Regions from separate parts of the Rhizobium sp. WYCCWR 11152 genome, predicted to be linked through region 1. Evidence: riboswitches for the same ligand, from Rfam matches in the RefSeq annotation. Region 1 holds a riboswitch; the other holds the start of a gene.

Region 1 (7,094 bases):
AAACCTCTCCGGCGGCGAACGCGCCCGGCTGATGCTGGCGCGCATCCTTTCGCGCCCGACGAACCTCTTGATCCTCGACGAGCCGACCAACGATCTCGATATCGAAACGCTCGATCTCCTGCAGGAGATTGTCGCCGGTTTTCCCGGCACCGTCATTCTCGTCAGCCACGACCGCGATTTCCTCGACCGCACCGTGACCTCGACGATCGCACCCGCCGTGCCGGATGCGCCTGATGGTCGCTGGATCGAATATGCCGGCGGCTACTCGGACATGCTTGTACAGCGCAAGGGCGCGCTCGAGGAGCGCAAGAGAGCCGAGAAGGCGGCGGAGAAGCCGAAGACGCAGCAAGCAACAGCGTCAGGCAGCTCGAAGGTCAAGCTCTCCTTCAAGCAGAAATTTGCACTGGAAAACCTGCCGAAGGAAATGGCGAAGACCGAAGCCGAAATCGCCAAGCGCGAACAGCTGATGGCAGATCCCAATCTTTTCACGCGCGATCCCGCAGCCTTCAACCGGCTTGCCGGGGAGATGGAAAAACTGCGCGCCGGCCTGACTGACATGGAAGAGGAGTGGCTGGAGCTCGAAATGCTGCGGGAAGAGCTGGAAGGCTGAGATTTTCTCGAGGCTGAAGGCTCACTTTTCCTTGATTCGTCAGTGTGTCGTCCTGCGGCATAAGGTGCCGTCCGGCAGCCGGGGATATTGCCGATCGCAATGGCGACAAGGAAAAGTCATATGTCTCGCAAGCCTCATTCCCGTTTTCTCACAGCACTTACTGCCGGCAGCCTCGTTGCGCTTGCCCTGTCGCAAGCCGCACAGGCGCAGGATGCCCAGCGCATTCGTGTTCGCGGCGCAATCGAAAGCCTCAGCGGCGATACGCTCGTCGTCAAGACGCGCGAGGGCAGTGATGCGACGGTCGCGCTAAAAGCCGGCTGGAAGGTCGGCGGCATCAGACAAGCCTCGGTCGAGGATATCAAACCCGGCGATTTCGTCGGCGTCGCTTCGCTTCCGAAGGGCACGGGCCCGGATGGGGCGATCGAGGTGCTGATCTTTCCGGCGTCGATGAAGGGAACCGGTGAGGGCAACCGTCCCTGGGATGCGCAGCCGAACAGCCAGATGACCAACGCGACTGTCAGCAACGCCGTCAAATCCGTCGACGGCCACACGATCACGCTGACCTATCAGGGCAAGGAAAAGACCATCTCGATTGCCGATGGCACGCCGATCGTGACGTTGGCGCCTGCGACCAAGGATGATCTGAAGCCCGGCGCCGGCGTCGTCGTCACCGGCGAGAAGGCGGCGGATGGCAGCATCTCGGCCAGCCAGATCGCCGTCGGTCTCAACGGCGTCATACCGCCGATGTGACCAGCGGCTCAAATCCTTGTCTTATGCGTGCCGTCATCCCAAAACCGCTCCACACTTTTGGGCGGCATGCATTAAAGCGCCGGCGCGGGCACGGCGGCAGCGCCCGCACTGGCGCTGGCGCCGGTCTGGACGGCAGGCGGCTCCTCGGATGCTGAAGGCAGCGCCTGCAGATGCAGCACGCGCGGCCTCAGCGCCTCGAGATAGGCCTCGGAGCGGCCGATATAGATCATGCCGCTTTCGGGCATCGAGGTGAGCAGTTTGGCCATCGTTTCCTGTAATTCCGGCTCCATGCCTTCCAGCACTTCGTCGAAGATGATCCAGCGCGGGCGCACGAGAAGCAGCCGGGCAAATCCGATCGCTTTCTGCTGGTCGCCGTCGAGCATCTTGTCCCAGCGGGCGCGGGTATCGAGCCTTGCGATCAGCGAATGGAGACCAACCTTGTCGAGGGCCGCCTCGACGGCGGCTTTCTCGTAGGCTTCGGGACGTTCGGGAAAGGCCAGCGCCTCGCGCAGCGTGCCGCCGGGAACATAGGCAACCTGCGGAACGAAGAGCATGTCGTCGATTGGCGGCAGGCCTATCGTGCCGCTGCCGCACGGCCAGAGGCCGGCCATCGCCTGGAAGAGCAGCTTGCGATTGACGCTGTGATCGCCGTTGATCATGATCTTTTCGCCGGCCTTGATCACGACATCGGTTTCACGCAGGCGAAAACCGCCGCATTCCTCGATGTCTTCGCCGACCTTGGCGACGATCACCACATCCTTCAACGTCAGCGTGTCGGGCGCGGCGTTTTCATAGGCGATGCTGTCCTTGAGGTCGAAGTCCTCTTCCATCTCGACCAGCGCCTGGCGGAAATCGGTGACGCGCATCAGCGTGGCGCGCCATTCGGCGATCGGGCCGAAATTGGAGACATACCAGCGCAGCGCCGTGTTGACCTGGTTGAAGGCACCGACCGACATCATCAGCTGGCCGAGGGTGAGGCCGCCAGAGAAATAGGCGGGGGCGGCAACGATGATCGGGATGACGATCACCAGCCAGCCATAGCCGGCCGAAACCCAGGTGAGATTGGTATTGGCCATGGCAAGCCGCTTGACGACTGTCAGGACCGAGCTGATGTCGGTGTTGATGCGCCGGCGTTCGTTCTCCTCGCCGCGGGCAACAGTAATTGCCGGCATGTTCTCATTGGCATGCATCAGCGTGAAGCGAAGCTCGGCCTCTTTCGAAAAACGGTCGGCATTGAGCTTCACCAGCTTCCGACCGACGACCTGGCTCAGCACCGAGGCGGAAGCGGCATAGAAAATCGCCGCCCAGACCATGTAGCCTGGAATGGAGAAGCTATGGCCGCTGATGCGGAAGATGAAGCCGCTGGAAAGTTCCCAGAGCACGCCGATGAAGCTCACCAGAAGAATGGTCGACTGCAGCAGGCCGAGAACCAATCCCGTCGTGCTTTCGGCGAGGTTGCGGGAATCTTCGTGCAGGCGCTGGTCCGGATTGACGCCGATCAGGCCGCTGGAGGCAAGCCGCAGCGCCCGCTTGCGCTTCAGCCACTGGTCAACCAGATCGCGGGACAAGCCTTCGCGCATATAGAGCGCCGTCATCTGATTCAGCCAGGCCTGCAGCACGTTGAGCAGCAGCAGTGTGCCGGCGATCATCGCGAAGATTTCGAGTTGGTGGAAGAATTCGCCGAGGTCGCGGCGCTCCAGCGAGTCGTAGAAGGGCGCATTCCACTCGTTCAAAATGACCTGGCCGTAGGACGTCGCCAGGATAACGAGGATCAGCACGGTCGCCAGAAACAGCACCTTGCCACGCACTTCCGAATTCCAGAATGCTGAGAACATGACGCCGAGGCGATATGTCAGGCTTAAATCATACCCTACCCTATCCTGCCTCCGGATGCCCGGCCTCCCCTCGATTTTATCTGCCATTACGCTTTTCCAAATCGCCCATACCCTTATAAATAACATGGTGGCGTTACCGGTCTATCAACAGATTCTATCAGTCATTAAAGTGTGATGATGCTTGCATGAGTCTCTCCTGCATGTATTCGCCAGTTGATTCGCAATCCGACTGGGTCTAATTAAGGCCTCCGTGGTGATTTGGCCGGCCGGCTTGCAGCCACGTTAAAAAAGTCGCTAAAGGGCCGCGTGCGGACCGGTAGCGATTTTTGTCGCCGCCGGTTTTTTGTTTTTGATCGAGTGACCGCAATGCCCATCAAGATCCCCGATACGCTGCCCGCCTTCGAAACCCTGGTTCAGGAGGGTGTGCGGGTGATGACCGAGACGTTGGCGATCCGTCAGGATATCCGACCGTTGCAGATCGGGCTGCTCAACCTCATGCCGAACAAGATCAAGACCGAACTGCAGATGGCCCGTCTCGTCGGCGCCTCGCCGCTGCAGGTGGAGCTGTCGCTTATCCGTATCGGCGGCCACAAGGCGAAGAATACGTCCGAGGACCATCTGCTTGCCTTCTACCAGACCTGGGAAGAAGTAAAGCACCGCAAGTTCGACGGCTTCATCATCACCGGGGCGCCGATCGAGCTTTTGCCCTATGAGGATGTCACCTATTGGCCGGAGATGCAGGAGATTCTTGACTGGACGGAAACGAACGTCCATTCGACGATGAACGTCTGCTGGGGCGCGATGGCGGCAGTCTATCATTTTCACGGCGTTCCGAAATACGAGCTGAAAGAGAAGGCCTTCGGCGTCTACCGCCACCGGAACCTGAAGCCTTCCTCGATCTATCTCAACGGCTTTTCCGACAATTTCGAAGTGCCGGTGTCGCGCTGGACCGAAGTGCGCCGCGCCGATATCGAGAAATCCGAAAGCCTGGAGATCCTGATGGAGTCCAGCGAAATGGGCGTCTGCCTCGTGCATGAGAAGAGGGGCCGGCGGCTCTACATGTTCAACCACGTCGAATATGATTCCACGTCGCTTTCCGACGAGTATTTCCGCGACGTCAATGCCGGCGTGCCGATCAAGATGCCGCACAATTACTTCCCGCATAACGATCCGGCGCTTGCGCCGCAGAACCGCTGGCGCAGCCATGCGCATCTTTTGTTCGGCAACTGGATCAACGAAATCTACCAGACGACGCCCTTTGATGTGGAAGAGATCGGCAGCGATCTCTGACCGTTGCCGATCACGCCTGGAGCCGATGCCGCCGCACCACTGCTGTGGCTTTTCTTTCTGATCCGCCGGTTGCGGATCGAAGCAAATCCGGGCAGGTTCCTGTCCTGAAGCCTACCACACCGCGCGTCTTCGTCGGACGTGCAATGCACACTTTCAATCGCTGCACATTCCTCAAATCGATTCCGAATTGAGGAATTTTCAGCAGGGACAGAATGGACGGTCGATCATGTCGGATAAGTTGGAGCGGGACGTTTTCGGGCAGACGCAGGCGGGCGAGACCGTCTATCGCGTCGTGATCAAGGGCGGCGGGCTGACGGCCAAGATCATCAGCTGGGGCGCGGTCATCCAGGATCTGCGTCTCGAGGGACATGATGCGCCGCTGCAGCTCGGCTTCGACGATTTCGACAGCTACCTCCTCTATTCGTCCTACTTCGGCGCGACGCCCGGCCGCTGCGCCAACCGCGTCGGCGGCGGCAGGTTCACGCTTGACGACAAAGACTATCAGCTCGAACTGAATGAAAACGGCGTGACGCATCTGCATGGCGGCAGCGACAATATCGCCAAACGCAATTGGACGATCGTCGAGCATGACGTCGACCGCGTGGTGCTGAAGATCGTCGATCCCGATGGCCGCGCTGGCTATCCCGGCAATTGCACCATCCAGGCGACTTTCCGGGTGCATGGCAATGGTGAACTGTCGATCACCTATGAATCGACCAGCGACCAGCCGACGCTCGCCAATGTCTGCCAGCACGCCTATTTCAATCTCGACGGTCGCGAAGACGCGCTTGGCCACGACATCATGATTGCCGCCGATCACTATCTGCCGACCGATGAGAAGCAGGTGCCGACCGGTGAGATCCGTCCCGTCGAGGGCACGGAATTCGATTTCCGCGAGATGGCGCCGATGAAGCGTTTCGTCGGCAGCCAACAAGCGTTTTACGACCATAATTTCTGCCTGTCGGGCGAGCGTACCGCCAAGCGGAGCGTCGCGCTTGCCCGCAGCCTCTATTCCGGTGTGTCGCTGGAAGTGCGCAGCACGGAGCCAGGCGTGCAGTTCTATGCCGGCTTCAAGCTCGATGTCGCGGCGCCCGGCATCGGCGGGCGCAAATACGGCCCATTCGCCGGCTTCTGCCTGGAGACACAGGTCTGGCCGGATGCCATCAATCACCAAGGTTTTCCGAATGCGGTCCTGCGCCCCGGCGAAGTGCTGCGCCAGGAGACGGATTATATCTTCACCAAGAACTGAGCGCCCCGCGGACGCACGACTGTCAAATTTGATCGCTATGAAACCCTTGCCGGTCCGCCGCCGGCGAGGGTTTTTTCTTTCTGCGCTCGATTCTGTCTTGCCGATTGGTTCTATATAGGTTCTATTGTGTGCCCATGGATAGAACCAGTCTGATAGCGGAACTGAACAGCCGCGGCCTGCGTGACGAGGCGCTGACCGGACCGCTCTACAAGCGGCTGGCGCAGACGCTGACCGGCCTCATTCAGGAAGGGCTGCTGAAGCCCGGCACCGCACTCCCGGGTGAGCGCGACCTTGCCGAGGCTCTGAAGCTCGGCCGTGTCACCGTGCGCACCGCCTATCGCGATCTGATGGCATCCGGCGCACTGGAATCGCGCCATGGAAGCGGTACTTTCGTATCGAGCAGGGTGGAACGCATGGAACAGTCGCTGTGGCGGCTTTCCTCCTTCTCCGCCGACATGCGCTCGCGCGGGCGTCTGCCGGCCGCACGGATATTGTCGCGGGCGGTCAACACGCCGTCGCCGGAGGAATCCTTCCTGCTCGGCCTCGGCGGCGACGAGCCGGTGCTGAGACTCGACCGCTTGCGCCTTGCCGACGGCCTGCCGCTGGCGATCGAACGCGCCGTGGTGCCGATCAAGTTCCTGGGGCACGATGCCGGCGGCGAGGGATCGCTCTACGATGCGCTGACGGCCAGTGGCCATAGGCCCGTGCGCGCGCTGCAGCGGTTGACGGCGGTCACGCTTGATCCGTCCTCCGCCGCGATTCTGAACGTCAAATCAGGCGCGCCGGCGCTTCTGATCGAACGTGTCTCGCGCCTGGAAGACCAACGCGTCGTCGAATACACCCGCTCGCATTATCGCGGCGATGCCTATGATTTCGTTGCCGAATTGAGAATCGGAGATGACCTATGAATGACAACCAGTCACTGATGCTGCAGGAAGCCGGCCAATCGCCAGAGGTGGTCGCCACGCTGCTCGAAAAGGAAAAACCGGTCTTTGCCGAGATCGCCCGGCTGTTTTCGTCCGCCCGCCCGAGCGTGGTGACGACGGCGGCGCGCGGCTCCTCGGACCACGCCGCCACCTTTTTCAAATATCTGTTCGAGATCACCTGTGGCGTTCCGGTCGCCTCGGTCGGCCCGTCGATCGCTTCGGTCTATGGTGCGGCGCTGCATCTGAAGGGCGGTGTCCATTTCACCGTCTCGCAGTCGGGTGCCAGCCCCGACATCGTCGCGCTGCAGGATGCAGCGAAGAAGGGCGGAGCAACGACGATCGCCGTCGTCAACGTCACCGATAGCCCACTTGCGAAGCAGGCCGACATCGTTCTCGGTCTCAATGCCGGCGCGGAAAAGAGTGTCGCGGCGACA
Region 2 (7,094 bases), on a different contig from region 1:
CCAATTCGGGCGCCGAGGCGCTCGAATGCGCGATCAAGACGGCGCGCCGCTATCAGTTTTCCAAGGGCCATCCCGAGCGCTTCCATATCATCACCTTCGAAGGCGCCTTCCACGGACGGACGCTGGCGACGATCGCTGCCGGCGGCCAGGAAAAATATCTCGAAGGTTTCGGCCCCAAGGCGCCGGGTTTCGATCAGGTGGCTTTCGGCGATATCGAAGCGGTCCGCGCCGCGATCACCGAGGCGACGGCCGCCATCCTCATCGAGCCGGTGCAGGGCGAGGGCGGCGTCCGTCCTGCCACGCCTGAGTTCATGAAGGCGCTTCGCCAGCTCTGCGACGACAACGGCCTGCTGTTGATCCTCGACGAGGTCCAGACCGGCGTCGGCCGCACCGGCAAGCTCTTCGCTCATGAATGGTCGGGCGTCACCCCCGACATCATGGCTGTTGCCAAGGGCATCGGCGGCGGTTTCCCGCTCGGCGCCTGTCTTGCCACATCAGAGGCCGCCTCCGGCATGAAGGCCGGCACGCATGGCTCGACCTATGGCGGCAATCCGCTTGCCATGGCCGTCGGCAGCGCCGTGCTCGACATCATTCTTGCCGATGGCTTCCTCCAGCAGGTGCGCGACGTCGCACTTGTCTTCCGGCAGGGCCTCGCCTCGCTGAAGGATCGTTATCCCGATGTGATCGAGGATATCAGGGGCGAGGGCCTTTTGCTCGGCATCAAGGCTGCCGTTCCCTCAGCCGAACTGCTGCAGGCGATCCGCGCCGCCCATCTGCTCGGCGTGCCCGCCGGCGATAATGTCATCCGCCTTCTTCCGCCGCTCGTGGTCACCGCCGAGGAAGCCCGCGAGGGCCTTGCCCGCGTCGAGCGCGCCGCCGAGAGCATCCGCGCTTCCAAGATCAAGAAGACGGCTTGAAGAAATTGCCGCCTTCGGGCGCAGCACAGGTAAGAAGACGATATGAGCCCAAAACACTTCCTCGATCTTTCGGCAGTCACATCAGCCGATCTCAGAACCATCATGAACGATGCGCTTTCCCGCAAGCAGGCCTTCAAGGCAGGCACGGGCGACAAGCCGCTCGCCGGCAAGATGCTGGCGATGATCTTCGAGAAGCCGTCGACGCGCACCCGTGTCTCCTTCGACGTCGGCATGCGCCAGCTCGGCGGCGAAACGCTGTTCCTGTCCGGCACCGAGATGCAGCTTGGCCGCGCCGAGACGATCGGCGACACCGCCAAGGTGCTGTCGCGCTATGTCGATGCGATCATGATCCGCACGACCGACCATAACCGGATGCTGGAGCTTGCCGAGCACGCGACCGTGCCCGTGATCAATGCGCTGACGGATGACACCCATCCCTGCCAGATCATGGCCGATATCATGACCTTCGAAGAGCACCGCGGCCCGATCAAGGGCAAGACCATCGCCTGGACCGGCGACGGCAACAATGTGCTGCATTCGCTGGTCGAGGGTGCCGCGCGTTTCGGCTACCGCATGAACATGGCCGTACCCCTTGGCTCCGAGCCCAAGGATCACTATCTGAACTGGGCCCGCAATGAGGGCGCCGAAATCATGCTCTGCCATGATGCCGACCGTGCGGTCGCCGGCGTCGATTGCGTGGTGACCGATACCTGGGTCTCCATGAATCAGGAACATCGGGCCCGGGGTCACAATGTCTTCCAGCCTTATCAGGTCAACGCGGCCTTGATGGCCAAAGCCGGCAATGATGCATTGTTCATGCATTGCCTGCCCGCCCATCGCGGTGAGGAAGTGACTGATGATGTGATCGACGGTCCGCAATCCGTGGTCTTCGATGAAGCGGAAAACCGTCTTCATGCGCAGAAGTCGATTCTTGCTTGGTGCCTGGGCGCGATCTGAACCATAATCGGACGTCGCGAGAGACAGACTCGCGACCGCGTGAGCGAAGGGCACGCTGGCCCATCGCTCTGAAACTAGGAGTGAAAAGCCATGGCAGAAGCTGCAGCCGCCCTCGGCCAGTTCGATTTCGCCGGCGATGACCATGTCGTCCCCTTCCAGGTGGAGGGGCTGGATGTGCGCGGCCGCGCCGTCCAGCTCGGCCCGATGCTCGATGCCATCCTCGAGCGCCATCATTATCCCGCACCCGTTGCCCGGCTGCTTGCCGAAGTCGTCGTGCTGACGGTGCTGCTCGGCACGTCGCTGAAGTTCGACGGCAAGTTCACGGTGCAGACCAAGGGCGACGGCCCGGTCGATCTTCTCGTCGCCGATTTCTCGACGCCGGAAAATGTCCGCGCCTATGCCCGTTTCGATCAGGCGCTGCTCAACAAGGCCGTCGAGTCAGGCGAAACCGAGCCTGAGCAATTGCTCGGCAAGGGCATTCTCGCCTTCACCATCGACCAGGGCAAGTTCAGCCAGCCCTACCAGGGCATCGTTCCGCTCGACGGCACCACGCTGGAAGAAATTGCCGGCGTCTATTTCCGCCAATCGGAGCAGATCCCGACGCGCGTCCGTCTCGCCGCGGCCGAACTCTTCGACCGTGACGATGCGGGAAAGCCGCGCCATCGCTGGCGGGCAGGCGGCCTCGTTGCCCAGTTCCTGCCGGAAGCGCCGGAGCGCATGCGCCAGCCGGATCTCCACGGCGGCGACGGCGACACCGGCAGCCGCCCGCATGGCGAGGACGATGCCTGGCTCGAAGCACGTTCGCTGGTCGAGACCATCGACGCCGATGAACTGACCGACCCCCTGGTTGGTACCGAGCGGCTGCTGTTCCGCCTGTTCCACGAGCGAGGCGTGCGCGTCTACGAACCGCGCGCCGTCTTCGACCGCTGCAGCTGCTCGCGCGACAAGATCAAGGGCGTGCTGAAGGGCTTTTCGGCCGAGGAGATCGAAGCCAGCCAGGAAGATGGCGAAATCGCCGTCACCTGCGAATTCTGCTCGACCACCTATCGCTTCGAGCCGGCCGAACTTCAGCCGGCTGAATAGGCGCGGTTAAGGACACACACAGCGAACAATAAAAGATTAGCGATGATACAGCACGGTGACTCGACTTTGCGTAGTCACTGTGCACCTATTCTGTTTCATTGGTTCTGGCCTAAGAAAGCGGGATGGGGCGTTGATGCGACTTTTGTTTTTTGTACTCGCACTCATAGCTGCGATGCCACGATTGAGCTTGGCTGATGACGAGACAGTCCAATGGAAAGAAGTCGGCGGCTGGAAAGTGGTCGTCGACAAGACTCTAGGCAACGGCTGCTTTGTTCTGACTTCCTTTGAAGACGGCACGGTTTTTCGTCTTGGCTTCAATTATGTCAAAAAGGAAAGTCCTTTTTACATTCTGATCGGAAATGTAAACTGGAAATCCTTGGAAGACGGCAAGCAGTATCCCCTTGAATTTTATTTAGATCGCTCAAAGTGGACGGTTGATGCGAGCGCCGTGGACCTTGATGGCTTTAAGGCATTATGGATCGACTTCAAGGATTCGAGCTTGGTTGCCGAGTTCGCTCGTAAATTGAGCTTTCGCGCGACCTTTAATGGAAAAGAGATTGTTGCCCTGAGTTTAAAAAATTCCGTCAAGGCAACCGACGAGATGCTCGCCTGCCAAAAAGCGGTAAATGCTGCCGTTGCCCAACAGCCGGCACCGCCACAATCAAAAGATCCATTTGAAGCAAAGCCAGGTACTCAGGCCTCGGATCCTTTTGACCTTTAAAGCATGTCTCGCCAAAGTGTGCAGCGGTTTTGCTGCAAAGACATGCGAAAAACAAAGACCTAAAGTGCGGTACGCGAATCTGAAGGATCGCGACGCGCTTTAGTAGATGACTGATGAAAATGACGTCTGGATCCCTTGCGCCCGATAGGACGCGCTTAGGCCTTCTGCCGCCTTCAACCCGCGCTCGATTTTGGGATCATGCGTTTAGTTAAGCACCCGCAGCAGCCCCGGGGAGTCCAGCGAGAAGGCGGGGATGTCGACATCGAACATCTCGCCGTCGTCCGTTTCCATCTGGTAATGGCCGAACATCAGCCCTGAGGGTGTGTCGAGCGGGCAGCCGGAGGAATATTCGTAGGTGTCGCCGGGGCTGAGCCGCGGCTGCTCGCCGACGACGCCGGGGCCGGTCACCTCGTCCACCTGGCCGTTCTGGTCGGTGATGTTCCAGTAACGGTTGACCAGCCGAACGGCTATGCCGGAATTGTTGCTGATGACAATCCGGTAACCCCAGACATAGCGGTCGTCTTCCGGATCGGATTGCTCCTCCAGATAGAACGGCTCGACGACTACTTCGATCTCTCTTGTGAGGGCGCGATACATGCCTTGCACCTTAGTCAAGATATGTTACCCGTATCTTATAAGAGGCCCTGTCCGTCAAGAAACGGAACAATTATCATCGCTGAAATGGCTGTGATCCGAGGGGTTTTCGATCGTTAAGCCTAATTGTCAGTGTTAATTCCGTTTCGGAACGCCGCGGCGAGCGAACTTGTTCCCCCCGGTCTCACCTTGGTGAGATCCGGCCTCACCCAGTGAGGTCCGGCACGGCCTCACCTTGGTGAGATCCGGCCGAACCCGGGTGGGGTCCGGCCGTCATGACTGTCGATCAGGCCGAGACCTTGGCAAGCGCCTTCGCGAAATCCTCGATCAGGTCGTCGGTATCCTCGATGCCGGCCGAAAGGCGGACCGTACCCGGAGAAATGCCGAGTTCGGCGCGTGCCTCTTCGGTCAGGTTCTTGTGCGTCGTCGTTGCCGGATGGGTGATCAGGCTCTTGCTGTCGCCGAGATTGTTGGAGATCTTGATGATCTCGAGCGCGTTCTGCAGCGCGAAGGCCGCATCCTTGCCGCCCTTCAGCTCGAAGGCGACCAGCGTCGAGCCGCCGGTCATCTGCTTGGCGATGATATCGGCCTGCGGATGGTCCTTGCGGCCGGGATAGATGACCTTGGCGACCTTGCCTTGCTCGGCCAGGAAATCGGCGATCTTCGCCGCATTCTCGGTCTGCTGGCGCACACGCAGCGGCAGCGTCTCGATGCCCTTCAGCAGCGTCCAGGCATTGAACGGCGACATGGCCGGGCCGGTATGGCGGAAATAGTCGTGCAGGTTCTCGTCGATCCATTCCTTGTCGGAAAGGACGACGCCGCCGAGGCAGCGGCCCTGTCCGTCAATATGCTTGGTGGCGGAATAGACGACGATATGGGCGCCGAGCTCCAAGGGCTTCTGGAAGAGCGGTGTCGCGAAAACGTTGTCGACGACGACCTTGGCGCCGATCTGGTTGGCGAGCTTGGCAACGCCTGCGATATCGATCACTTCGAGCGTCGGATTGGTCGGGCTTTCCAGGAAGAACACCTTGGTCTTCGGCGTGATCGCCTTTTCCCAGTTCGCCAGATCCCGGCCGTCGATCAGCGTGCAGTCAATGCCGTATTTCGGCGCCAGCGTCTCGACGACCCAGCGGCAGGAGCCGAACAGGGCACGCGCGGCGACGATATGATCGCCGGCCTTTAGCTGGCAGAGGATCGCCGCGGTGACGGCGGCCATGCCGGAAGCGGTGGCGCGGGCGTCTTCGGCGCCTTCCAGCATGCACATGCGCTTTTCGAACATGTCGTTGGTCGGGCTGCCGTAGCGGGCGTAGATGAAGCCCTCCGTCTCGCCCTTGAAGCGGGCTTCGGCCGCCTCCGACGTCTCGTAGACGAAGCCTTGGGTGAGATAGATTGCCTCGGACGTCTCGCCATATTGCGAACGCAGCGTGCCACCGTGGACGAGTTGGGTTGCCGGGCGCCAGGTCTTGCTCATGCCATCACCTTCACATAACAAAAAAACCGGTCGCAAAAGCAGACCGGTTTCAACCCGGTCTTTTTAGCCACTTATTTAACGTGGCTGCAAGCCGACCGGCCAAATCACCACGGGATAATTCTGCAATACTGCTGTTAGCTGCTTGCGTCAATTCCCCGAGTTTGGTTTTGTCGGCGCAAATGATGGATGAGGCATGATGGCTCGCGAAACGGGAATTCTGGCGGATCGCGCGATCTCCGCGCTGTTCGAAACGGGGCGTCTGATCTCCGAGCGGGAGCTGGACCGCGACCAGATCCAGCCGGCAAGCCTCGACCTGCGCTTGGGCGGCAAGGCTTTTCGCGTGCGCGCCAGCTTCATGCCCGGCCCCTCGCATCTGGTATCCGACAAGCTCGACCGGCTGAGCCTGCATGTGATCGACCTCTCCGAAGGCGCGGTGCTTGAAACCGGCTGCGTCTATATCGTGCCGTTGATGGAGAGCTTAGCGCTGCCGGCCGAGATGTCGGCATCGGCCAACCCGAAGAGCTCGACCGGGCGCCTCGATATCTTCACCCGCGTCATCACCGATTACGCCCAGGAATTCGACAAGATTCCATCAGGCTATTCCGGCCCGCTCTATCTCGAAATCAGCCCGCGCACCTTCCCGATCGTCGTGCGCCGCGGCTCACGCCTGTCGCAGATCCGTTTCCGCGTCGGCCAGGCCCTGCTCGGCGAGCCGGAACTTTTGAAGCTGCATGAAAGCGAGACGCTGGTTGCCAGCAAGCTGCCCAATGTTTCCGGCGGCGGCATTGCCCTGTCGATCGACCTCGCCGGAGACAAGGACGGCCTGATCGGCTATCGCGGCAAACATCACACTGCCGTCGTCGACGTCGACAAGAAGGCCGAGCACGACCTCTTCGATTTCTGGGAACCGCTCCACAGCCGCGGCCGTAACGAGCTGATCCTCGATCCCGATGAGTTCTATATCCTCGTCTCGCGCGAGGCCGTGCATGTGCCGCCGGATTACGCAGCCGAGATGACCCCCTTCGATCCGCTGGTCGGCGAATTCCGCGTCCATTATGCCGGCTTCTTCGATCCGGGCTTCGGCCATGCGCCTGCCGGCGGACGCGGCAGCCGCGCGGTGCTCGAAGTGCGCAGCCACGAAGTGCCCTTCATCCTCGAAGACGGCCAGATCGTCGGCCGCCTCGTCTACGAACATATGCAGGAAAAGCCCGCCAGCCTCTACGGCTCCGGCCTCGGCTCCAACTACCAGGCCCAGGGCCTGAAACTCTCGAAACACTTCCGCATCTGAAGCGTTGCACCCGGCGCGACTTGACAGCGGCCCCCATCTGTTGGAAATCTCGCATCATCGCGG

The links. A riboswitch is a leader RNA that binds a small molecule or an ion and turns the genes downstream of it on or off. The one in region 1 is predicted to bind S-adenosylmethionine.
Region 2: another riboswitch for S-adenosylmethionine. It lies ahead of G9X67_RS22845 (O-succinylhomoserine sulfhydrylase); the one in region 1 lies ahead of metA (homoserine O-succinyltransferase).

The regions. Positions count from the first base shown of each region.
Region 1 is NZ_JABFCP010000020.1:306,029-313,122, reverse strand. Features, by position in the region: gene G9X67_RS28945 (ABC-F family ATP-binding cassette domain-containing protein) at 1-610, shown strand, start outside; gene G9X67_RS28940 (DUF5666 domain-containing protein) at 731-1,360, shown strand; gene G9X67_RS28935 (ABC transporter ATP-binding protein/permease) at 1,432-3,321, opposite strand; SAM riboswitch at 3,436-3,513, shown strand; gene metA (homoserine O-succinyltransferase) at 3,562-4,485, shown strand; gene G9X67_RS28925 (aldose epimerase family protein) at 4,712-5,734, shown strand; gene G9X67_RS28920 (GntR family transcriptional regulator) at 5,869-6,642, shown strand; gene G9X67_RS28915 (SIS domain-containing protein) at 6,639-7,094, shown strand, end outside.
Region 2 is NZ_JABFCP010000011.1:267,750-274,843, reverse strand. Features, by position in the region: gene G9X67_RS22870 (aspartate aminotransferase family protein) at 1-917, shown strand, start outside; gene argF (ornithine carbamoyltransferase) at 960-1,874, shown strand; gene G9X67_RS22860 (Hsp33 family molecular chaperone) at 1,965-2,957, shown strand; gene G9X67_RS22855 (hypothetical protein) at 3,091-3,678, shown strand; gene apaG (Co2+/Mg2+ efflux protein ApaG) at 3,883-4,275, opposite strand; gene G9X67_RS22845 (O-succinylhomoserine sulfhydrylase) at 4,559-5,743, opposite strand; SAM riboswitch at 5,786-5,864, opposite strand; gene G9X67_RS22840 (2'-deoxycytidine 5'-triphosphate deaminase) at 5,937-7,031, shown strand; tRNA gene G9X67_RS22835 (tRNA-Gly) at 7,091-7,094, shown strand, end outside.